Regions from separate parts of the Nocardioides sp. Leaf285 genome, predicted to be linked through region 2. Evidence: riboswitches for the same ligand, from Rfam matches in the RefSeq annotation. Region 2 holds a riboswitch; each other region holds the start of a gene.

Region 1 (3,249 bases), on a different contig from region 2:
AGGCCGAGCCCGCGCACGAGGGTCACGAGCTCGCCGGGGGTGGGCTTGCGGAAGCGCAGGTGGTTCTGCAGGAGCCGCATGACGGCGTAGGGGTCGCCGGGGTGCACGCCGTGCACGACCAGGTCGCCGGAGACGTAGGCGCGCGCCATGCCCAGGTCGCCGGGCGCGGTGAGCAGGTACGACAGCCCGCGCGGGGTGCGCAGCTCGAGGCCGAGCTCGGCGTCGGGCGGGCCCGCGACGGAGCCGTCGTAGGCCCGGAACCGCACCGGCATGCCGTCGCGCAGCAGGGTCTCGACCGCCTGGCCGATGGTGAGGGTGGATGTCGTGGGGCCGGTCACTGCCTGCGCACCGCCTTGTCGTAGAGGTGGGTGAGTCTGTCGTCGGGGTCGACGCGGGCCTTGACGGCGGCCAGGTGCGCCCCGTCGTAGAGCCGGTCGAAGGTCTCGCGGTCGTAGAAGGCCTCGGAGTAGAGGGACTTGTGCCCGCCGAGGCGGTGCACCTCGGCCTCGATGGCGCGGTTGGTCGGGCCGTCGTCGGCGTCGTCGCCGACGTGCACGGTGCCCCAGAAGCCGACGTTGACGTAGGTCTCGCCCGGCTCGAGGGGGTAGGTGGGCCAGCGCCCGCCGCCGCTGGTGCCGCGGGAGACCAGCGGGCACAGCCACACCGGGCGCATGCCGACCTCGTCGTCGAACCACGCCAGGAAGTCGGGCAGCCGCTCGACGGGCACCTCGACGTCCTGCACCACCCGCTCGCGGCGCGGTCGGCCCGCGCGGGCGTCGAGGCGGTCGACCAGGCCGAGGCGCTGGTCGAGGCCGACGAGGCGGTGGTAGACGTCGGAGCGACGCCAGCGCCGCGGCCACAGGCGTCGCACGACGGGGCGCTGCACCCCGAAGGCCCCCGAGCACCAGAACCAGTCGGTGTCCCAGCGCCAGAGGTAGTCCTCGGTGGTCAGCACGTCGTGCTCGCGCTGCTGCAGGGAGCGGTAGAAGACCTGCTGGCCGGTGTAGTCCGACGCGGGCCCGCCGGGTCGGTCGGTGAAGGTGGCCAGCGTGAGGTAGAGCTCGTCGGGGGAGAACGCGACCCCGTCGAGGCCGTCGACACGCACCCCGTCGTGCTCCCCCGACCCGACCACGGCCGCGATCCCCGCCGCCAGCTCCTTCGCGTTGGCGAAGCGCACGTGGCGCAGGGCCACGAAGGACGGCACCGCGACCAGCGAGATCCGCAGCCGCGTGGCGTAGCCCAGCGAGCCGTAGGAGTTGGGGAAGGTGTCGAAGAGGTCCTCGCCGGGTCGGGTCGTGACGATCTCGCCGGCGCCGGTGAGCACGTCCATCTCCAGCACCGACTCGTGGGGCAGCCCGTGGCGGAAGCTCGTCGACTCCACGCCCAGCCCGGTGACCGCGCCACCGAGGGTGATGGTGCGCAGCTGCGGCACCACCTCGGGCACGAGCCCGTGGGCCAGCGTGGCCGCCACCAGGTCCTCGTAGGTGCACATGCCCTGCACCTCGGCGGTGCGCCGCCCGGGGTCGACCTCGATCACGCCGGTCAGGCCCGACACGTCGAGGCCCGGCGACGTGGTCGCGGCGCGGGGCCGGAACAGGTTCGAGGTGCGCTTGGCCAGCCGCACGGGGGCGTCGGGCGCCAGCTCCGCGTACGACGTCAACAGGCGGGCGACCGCCTCCTCATGCTGTCTCCAAGCACCGCTCTCAGCCACTCGCCGCACGTTACTCCCGGGTCGTGTCGCCCAGGTGTCGGGTCCGTGTCGCCCCCCGTCGTACGGTGGCGGACGACACGGGGTGCCCGCCGACGCGGGCTGAGAGCAGACCCGTCGAACCTGATCTAGCTCGCACTAGCGAAGGGATGTCGCCGTGGACCAGCCACGCCCGATCCAGCCGGACCCGACCCGGCCCGACCCGATCCGGCCCGACCCCGCCCGGTGGCGCCCCGGCGGCGTCATGCTGGTCGCCGACACCGGTGCCTGCCGGCCGCGGGGCGTGGTGGCCACGGTGGCCGCCGCCCTCGACGGCGGGATGCGCTGGGTGCAGCTGCGCGCCAAGACCGAGCCGGACGGCGAAGTGCTCGAGCTGCTGGGCGAGGTGGCCGAGCTGTGCCGCGACCGGGCGCGCCTGGTGGTCGACGACCGCGTCGACGTGCTGCTCGCCGCGCGGGCCCGCGGCCTCGCGGTCGACGGCGTGCACGTGGGCCGGCGCGACCTGCCCGTCGACCTCGTACGCCGCCTCGTCGGCCCCGACGCGCTGGTCGGGCTGACCACCCCCACCCCGGCGCTGGCCGCCCGCGCGGGCGACCTGCCGCCCGGCACGGTCGACTACCTCGGGGTCGGCGCCTACCGCGCGAGCACCACCAAGGCCGACCACCCGCCGGTGACCGGCGCGACCGGCCTCGCCGCCGTCGTGGCCGCGGCCGGGCGGCTGCCCTGCGTGGCGATCGGTGGCATCGTCGCGGGCGACCTCGCCGCGGTGCGGGGTGCGGGCGCGGCGGGGGCCGCCGTCGTCGCGGCCGTCTGCGCCGCCCCCGACCCGCGCCTCGCCGCCGCGGCCCTCGTCACCGCCTGGGGCGCCCCGTGAGCCGCCCCGTCACCACCGCGGGGCGCCGGGCACGACCGGACCTGCGCGCCAGGGACCTGCCCCGCGTGCTCAGCATCGCCGGGAGCGACCCCAGCGGCGGCGCCGGCGTGCAGGCCGACCTCAAGAGCATCGCCGCCCACGGCGGCTACGGCATGGCCGCCCTCAGCGCCCTCACCGCGCAGAACACCCACGGGGTGCGCGCCGTGCACGTGCCCCCGCCGTCCTTCCTGCGCGCCCAGCTCGACGCGGTCTCCGACGACATCGTCGTCGACGCGGTCAAGGTGGGCATGCTGGCCCGCGCCGACGTGGTAGGCGAGGTCGCGGCGTGGCTCGGGCGGACGGCGCCGCCGCTGGTGGTGCTCGACCCCGTGATGGTCTCCACCAGCGGCCACCGCCTCCTCGACGCCGACGCCGAGGCCGCGGTGCGCGACCTGTGCGCCGGCGCCGACCTGCTGACGCCCAACCTCGCCGAGCTGGCGGTGCTGGTCGACCGGCCCGCGGCACCCGACTGGTCGGGAGCGCTCGCGCAGGCGGCCGAGCTGTCGGCGCGCACCGGCGCGGTCGTGCTGGCCAAGGGAGGACACCTGGCGCGCAGCGCCTCCGACCGCGGCGGGGAGGCCGGCTGTCCCGACGCCCTCGTGGACGCCGCCGCGGCGCCGGTGGTGCC
Region 2 (3,249 bases):
CGGGCACGAGGCGCCGTGGCGCGGCAGGCGCACGACCCGCACGTCGTGGCAGAAGTACTTGCCGCCGAACTGCGCGCCGATCCCGAAGGACTGGGTCAGCTCGAAGACCTGCTCCTCCAGCTCGAGGTCGCGGAAGCCGTGGGCGCTCATCGAGCCCTCGGTGGGCAGGTTGTCGAGGTAGTGCGCCGAGGCGTACTTGGCGGTCTTGAGCGCGAACTCTGCGCTCGTGCCGCCGATGACCACGGCGAGGTGGTACGGCGGGCACGCGGCGGTGCCGAGGGAGCGGATCTTCTCGTCGAGGAACTCCAGCATCCGCTTCGGGTTGAGGATCGCCTTGGTCTCCTGGAAGAGGAACGACTTGTTGGCCGACCCACCGCCCTTGGCCATGAAGAGGAACTTGTACTCCGGCGAGCCGTCGGCGGCGGGCGTGGAGTAGAGCTCGATCTGGGCCGGCAGGTTGCTGCCGGTGTTCTTCTCCTCGTAGGTGGTCAGCGGGGCCAGCTGGGAGTAGCGCAGGTTGAGCCGGGTGTAGGCGTCGAAGACGCCCCGGCTGATCGCCTCGCCGTCGTCGGCGCCGGTGAGCACGCCCTCGGACTTCTTGCCCATGACGATGGCGGTGCCGGTGTCCTGGCACATCGGCAGGACGCCGCCGGCGGAGATGTTGACGTTCTTGAGCAGGTCGAGCGCCACGAAGCGGTCGTTGCCGGAGGCCTCGGGGTCGTCGATGATCTTCCGCAGCTGGGCCAGGTGGGCCGGGCGCAGGTAGTGGCTGATGTCGTGCATCGCCTCGGCGGTCAGCCGCCGGATCGCCTCCGGCTCGACCTGGAGGAAGGTGCGCCCGCCGGCCTCGAAGGTGGAGACCCCCTCGTCGGTCACCAACCGGTAGGGCGTGTCGTCCTTGCCGGTGGGGAGGAGGTCGGAGTACCGGAAGTCGGGTTCGCTGGCCACGGGCCGCAAGGCTACGCCTGGGCGCGCCCCCGTGGGGCAGGACCCCGCTCCGCGGTCGACCCCTGGAATGCGCCCGGAGCGGCTGCTACGGTCGACGGCGTCCACCACGGGAGCTCGCGGCAGCGAGCTGAGAGGGAGCTGAGCCGCTCCGACCGTCGAACCTGATCCGGGTCATGCCGGCGAAGGAAGCGAGGAGCAGCCGTGCTGTCGTCACGTCCCACCACCCGTCGTCCGAGCCCGCCGTCGAGCGCTCCGTCGAGTCCCCCGACGAGGGGGTGCGCCGGGGCTCCGCCCCGCTCGGCCCGGAGGGGCTGACCCGTGCGCGTGCGGGTGCTCGGCGCGGGGGTCGTCGGCCTGGCCTGCGCCGACGAGCTGGTGCGGCGCGGCCACGAGGTCGAGGTCGTCGACCCGGCCCCCGGTGGCGGTGCGTCCTACGCCGCCGCGGGGATGCTCGCGCCCACCGCCGAGGTGTGGCACGGCGAGGAGGCGCTGCTCGACCTGGGCCTGCGCAGCCTCGCGCTGTGGCCGGCCGCCGCCCGCCGCTGGGGTGTCGCGCTGCGCCCGGGCGGCACGCTCCTCGTCGGTCGTGACGACGCCGACCTCCAGCTGGTCGAGCGCCAGGCCGCGCTGCTGGCCCGCCTGGGCCGGCCCGTCGACGTCGTGGGCGGACGGGCCGCCCGCAGCCTCGAGCCGCGTCTCGGCGCCGGCGTCGCCGGAGCCGCCCTGCTGCCCGACGAGGGCAGCGTCGCCCCGCGCGAGGTCGTGGCCGCCCTGCTCGACCGGCACCGCGCCCGCCTCCTCCCGGCCCCGTCGGGGGCCCCGGTCGACCGCACGGTGGTCGCGACCGGGATCGCCGCGACCGGACTGGTGCGCGGCGTGCGCGGGGAGGTCCTGCGGCTGCGCAGCGACGACCCGCCCGAGCGCACCGTGCGCGGGTGGGTCCACGGCGAGCCCGTCTACGTCGTGCCCCGCGCCGACGGCGAGGTGGTCGTCGGCGCGACCAGCGAGGAGCACGACGCGCCCCCGGTGGTCACCGCCGGCGGGGTGCGCCGCCTGCTCGAGGCCGCCTGCCGGCTGCTGCCCGGGCTCGACCGCGCCGAGCTGCTCGAGGCGACCGCCCGCGACCGTCCGGCCACGGCCGACAACCTGCCGCTCGTGGGGCCGGCCGGGCCGCGCTGGTCCGCGGGTCGGGCCGACGGCGGCCACGACACGGGCACCGGCGGGCGCGAGACGCCGGGAGCCCGCGACACGGGCACCGACAGCGACACGGGCGCCGACGGCGACACGGGCACCGACGGCGACACCGTGCTGGCCGTCGGTCTCTTCCGCCACGGCGTGCTGCTCGCCCCGCTCGTGGCCGCGCTGGTGGCCGACCACCTCGACCACGGCCACGTCGAGCCCGCCCTCGACCCGCGCCGCCTCGACCCGCGCCGCCTCGATCGGCGCCGCCTCGATCCGCCGCCCGCGCCACCGCACCGCCACCCGACCGCCCCAGCACACCCCCACCCGACCGCCCCAGCACACCCCCACCCGACCGCCCCAGCACACCTCCACCCGGACGGAGACCGCCCATGACCCACGTCGTGCTCAACGGCGAGGCGCGCAGCCTCGACGACACCACCACGCTGGCCGAGCTGCTGGCCCCCACCGGCGCCGGGCGCGGCTGCGCGGTCGCCCTCAACGGCGTCGTCGTGCCCCGTGCGCAGCTGGCGGACCGGCGCCTCGCCGACGGCGACGTGGTCGAGGTCGTGACGGCGGTGCAGGGCGGATGAGCACCGACGACGACCTCGTAGTCGGTGGCGTCGCGCTCGCCTCCCGGCTCCTGCTCGGCACCGGCGGTCTGCCCTCGGTGGCGCTGCTGCCCGCCGTGCTGGCGGCCGCCCGCCCCGGCCTGGTCACGGTGAGCATGCGGCGCTCCGGCGCCCGGGGCCCCGGCGGGGTGCTCGACGTGCTCGACCGCGCCGGCGTGCGGGTGCTGCCCAACACCGCCGGCTGCACCACCGCCCGCGAGGCCGTGCTCACCGCGGAGCTGGCCCGCGAGGCGCTCGGCACCGACTGGGTCAAGCTCGAGGTCGTCGGCGACGAGGCCACGCTGATGCCCGACCCCGTCGAGCTGCTCGAGGCCGCCGGGACGCTGGTGCGCTCCGGCTTCACCGTGCTGCCCTACACCACCGACGACGCCGTCGTGGCGCGCCGGCTGGCCGACCTCGGCTGCGCCGCGGTGATGCCGCTGGGCTCGCCCATCGGCTCGGGACTGGGCGTGCTCAACCCTCGTGCCATCGAGGCCCTGGTCGCCGCCGT
Region 3 (3,249 bases), on a different contig from region 2:
ACGAAGGGCACGAGCAGAGCGGCGCGCACCACCCGGCGCAGCGGGAAGTCGAGGCGGTGCAGGGCGAAGGCGGCCGGAAGGCCCAGCAGCACCGACAGCGCCGTGGCCACCGTCGCCGACCAGACGGTGAACCACAGCACCCGGTGCACCCGCTCGCGGCCCAGCACCTCGAGCACGGCGCCCGGGTCGAGCACGCCGTCGACGACGAAGCCCCGCGCGAGCATGCCGCTCACCGGCAGCACGAAGAAGACCGCCAGCACCGCCACCGGCAGCGCCGCGAGCGCCAGCAGGGTCAGCCCACGCCTCACCGGGTGACGACGTCCGTCCACTCCTGCAGCCACGTGGCGCGCTCGGTGGCGATCTCGGCGGGGTCGACCTCGTAGGGGTCGGTGGGGCGCTCGGCGTGCTGCGCCCAGTCGGCCGGCAGCTCGGTGCCCTCGACGACCGGGAAGACGTACATCGACTCCGGCAGCGCGGCCTGCACCTCCGGCCCGGTCATGAAGCGCACCAGCGCCTCGGCCCCGGCCACGTTCTCCGCGCCCGCCAGGACCCCGACGTACTCGACCTGCTGGAAGCAGGTGTCGAGCAGCGCCCGGGTGGTCGACGAGCCGTCGTCGGCGAGGGTGAAGGCCGGGGAGGAGTCGTAGGAGACGACGACCGGGCGGTCGCCGGAGCCGCCGCCCTGGGTGAAGTCGGTCTGGTAGGCGTCCGACCAGCCGTCGACGAGCTTGGCGCCGTTGTCCATGAGGTCGGCCCAGTAGTCGGGCCAGTCCTCGCCGTACTCCGCGATCGTGGCCAGCAGGAAGGCCAGGCCCGGGGAGCTGGTCGTGGCCCCGGGCACCACGAGCAGGTCGCGGTAGGCGGGGTCGGTGAGGTCGTCGAGCGAGGCCGGCGGCTCGAGGTCGCGCTCGGCGAACCACGTCTCGTCGACGTTGACGCACACGTTGCCGTTGTCGACCGCGGTCAGCGCCCCGTCGTCGTCGCCGGGCACCGCGTAGTCGGAGACCCCGGCGGGGGTCTCGAAGGAGTAGGGGGCGAAGACGCCCTCCTCCAGGGCGCGGGAGGCGAAGGTGTTGTCCACGCCGAAGGCCACGTCGCCGGTCGGGGAGTCCTGGGTCAGGACCAGCTTGTTGGTCAGGCTGCCGGCGTCACCGGAGGCGCGGACCACCAGGTCGTAGCCCGACTGCCGCTCGAAGGCACGCTCGACCTTCGTGGGCAGGAAGAACGACTCGTGGGTGACCAGCACGACCTCGCTGCCGTCGCCGGTGGCCCCCTCGGTGCCGCCGGCGTCGGTGGAGGAGGGGCCCGCACCGCCCGCGTCACCGGCGGTCGGGTCGTCGTCGCCGGTGCCGACCAGCGAGCAGGCCGGGGTGAGGCCGAGGACCACCGCGGTGGTCAGGACGGTGAGTGCGCGCGCACGCCTCATGTGGACTCCCTTCGCCGGTGCTAACCGGAGCAGGTTCGGAGGGTCTGCGGTACGACGCGACTCGTCGTCCGCACTCTCAGCACGCCACCGGTGGCCGGTCGTGCTCCCCTGTCTTCTGCGGCCAGTGTAGGTCGCCGGCCGCTCCGGCACGGTCGGCCGCCGGGCCGTGGCCACCCGGCGCCCGCCCGGTGGGTGCGGCTGGCGGGGTCTGAGAGGCTTCCGGCGTGCCGAGCCTCCGCCACCAGCTCCTCGCGACCCTCATCCCCCGACTGCGCCGGGCCGGCGAGCTGAGCTCGCTGCCCGAGGAGCGCGAGCGCGTGCTCGAGGGGCAGGCACGCCGCGCGCCCGGGCTGGCGACGGGGCTGGTGCCCGGCTTCGCGCGGCGCTTCACCCTGGTCACCGACTCCTCCGCCGGCTTCGACGTGCACGTGCTCGCCCCACGCGGGGTCGAGCCCGAGCGGACCCTGGTGTGGATGCACGGCGGCGCCTACGTCGCCGGCATCGACCCCTTCCACGTGCGCTACGCCGCCGCGCTCGCCCGCCGGCTCGGGGTGCGGGTGGTGCTGCCCGACTACCCGCTGGCCCCGGGCAGCACCTGGGCCGACTCCCACGACCGGCTCGTCGACGTCGTCGCGCGCGCCTGCGCCCACGGCCCGGTGCTGCTGGGCGGCGACTCCGCCGGCGGCGGCATCGCGCTGGCCGTGGCCCAGAGCGTGCGCGACCGCGGTCTCGACCCGGCGGGGTCGCTGGAGCGGCTGCTGCTGCTCTCGCCCTGGGTCGACCTCACCACCTCCACGCCCGCGACGCGGTGGTTCGCGGCGCGCGACCCGTGGCTCTTCGAGTCCAAACTGCACGCCTACGCCGCGTGGTGGGCCGGCTCCCCCGACGACCTGGCCCGCCCCGAGGTCTCCCCGGCGCTGGGCGACCTCGCCGGCCTGCCGCCGGCGCTCGTGCTCTGCGGCACGCGCGACCTGCTCGTCCCCGGCGTACGGCTGCTGGCGCGGCGGGCCGCCGAGGCCGGGTGGGACCTCACCTACGTCGAGGAGTCCGACCTCATCCACGTCTACCCGATCCTGCCGCTCATCCCCGAGGCACGTCGGGCCCGGCGCACCGTCGAGGCCTTCCTGCGGGGGTCGGCCCGGTGAGCGGCCCGGTGAGCCGTTCGGCGGGCGGTTCGGCGGGCGGCCCGGTGGTGTGGTCGAGCAACTTCGCGGGGCTCGCGCCGGCGGTCGCCTACGCCGCGTGGCGGCTGAGGCAGGAGGTCTTCGTGGTCGAGCAGGCCTGCCCCTACCCCGACCTCGACGGCCGTGACACCGAGCCCGGCACCCGCCACGTCGTGCTCCCCGACCCCGAGCGACCCGACGAGGTGCCGGTGCTGGGCTACGCCCGGGTGCTCGACGACGGCGCCACGTGGCGCATCGGCCGGGTCGTGCTGCATCCCGCGGGGCGCGGGCGAGGGCTCAGCGGTGCGCTGATGGAGGCGTGCGTGGCGCTGTGCGACGGGGCCGGGACCGGGAGCGAGACCGGGGCCGAGACCGGGAGCGCGGTGCGCCGTGACGTCGTGCTCGACGCCCAGGCGCCGCTGGCGGGCTGGTACGCCGGCTTCGGCTTCGCCGTCGACGGGCCGGAGTTCCTGGAGGACGGCATCCCCCACGTGCCGATGCGACGGCGCGGCTGAGAGGTCCCGGCGTGGCCTGCGGGGGTGGTGGGGGCCGCGGGGGTTTCGAGACGGTCGCTGACGCTCCCTCCTCGACCACCGGGGGCGGGGCGGGGCGGTCGCCGGCGGGGTCGGGCGGGCGTAGGGTCCGAGACGTGCTGCGACG

What was found. Region 2 has a riboswitch for thiamine pyrophosphate ahead of ASF47_RS01200 (FAD-dependent oxidoreductase). Riboswitches for the same ligand answer to the same signal wherever they lie in the genome.
Region 1: it holds a riboswitch for thiamine pyrophosphate, as region 2 does, so the genes downstream of both, thiE (thiamine phosphate synthase) here and ASF47_RS01200 (FAD-dependent oxidoreductase) in region 2, are expected to answer to the same signal.
Region 3: it holds a riboswitch for thiamine pyrophosphate, as region 2 does, so the genes downstream of both, ASF47_RS15400 (thiamine ABC transporter substrate-binding protein) here and ASF47_RS01200 (FAD-dependent oxidoreductase) in region 2, are expected to answer to the same signal.

What each region holds. Positions count from the first base shown of each region.
Region 1 is NZ_LMNH01000003.1:812,895-816,143, reverse strand. Features, by position in the region: gene ASF47_RS12140 (class I SAM-dependent methyltransferase) at 1-338, opposite strand, end outside; gene ASF47_RS12135 (FAD-binding oxidoreductase) at 335-1,711, opposite strand; TPP riboswitch at 1,780-1,875, shown strand; gene thiE (thiamine phosphate synthase) at 1,866-2,582, shown strand; gene thiD (bifunctional hydroxymethylpyrimidine kinase/phosphomethylpyrimidine kinase) at 2,579-3,249, shown strand, end outside.
Region 2 is NZ_LMNH01000001.1:231,510-234,758, forward strand. Features, by position in the region: gene ASF47_RS01195 (fumarate hydratase) at 1-948, opposite strand, end outside; TPP riboswitch at 1,045-1,154, shown strand; gene ASF47_RS01200 (FAD-dependent oxidoreductase) at 1,267-2,523, shown strand; gene thiS (sulfur carrier protein ThiS) at 2,520-2,720, shown strand; gene ASF47_RS01210 (thiazole synthase) at 2,717-3,249, shown strand, end outside.
Region 3 is NZ_LMNH01000004.1:229,324-232,572, forward strand. Features, by position in the region: gene ASF47_RS15395 (ABC transporter permease) at 1-308, opposite strand, end outside; gene ASF47_RS15400 (thiamine ABC transporter substrate-binding protein) at 305-1,426, opposite strand; TPP riboswitch at 1,416-1,546, opposite strand; gene ASF47_RS15405 (alpha/beta hydrolase) at 1,651-2,571, shown strand; gene ASF47_RS15410 (GNAT family N-acetyltransferase) at 2,580-3,104, shown strand; gene ASF47_RS15415 (M1 family metallopeptidase) at 3,239-3,249, shown strand, end outside.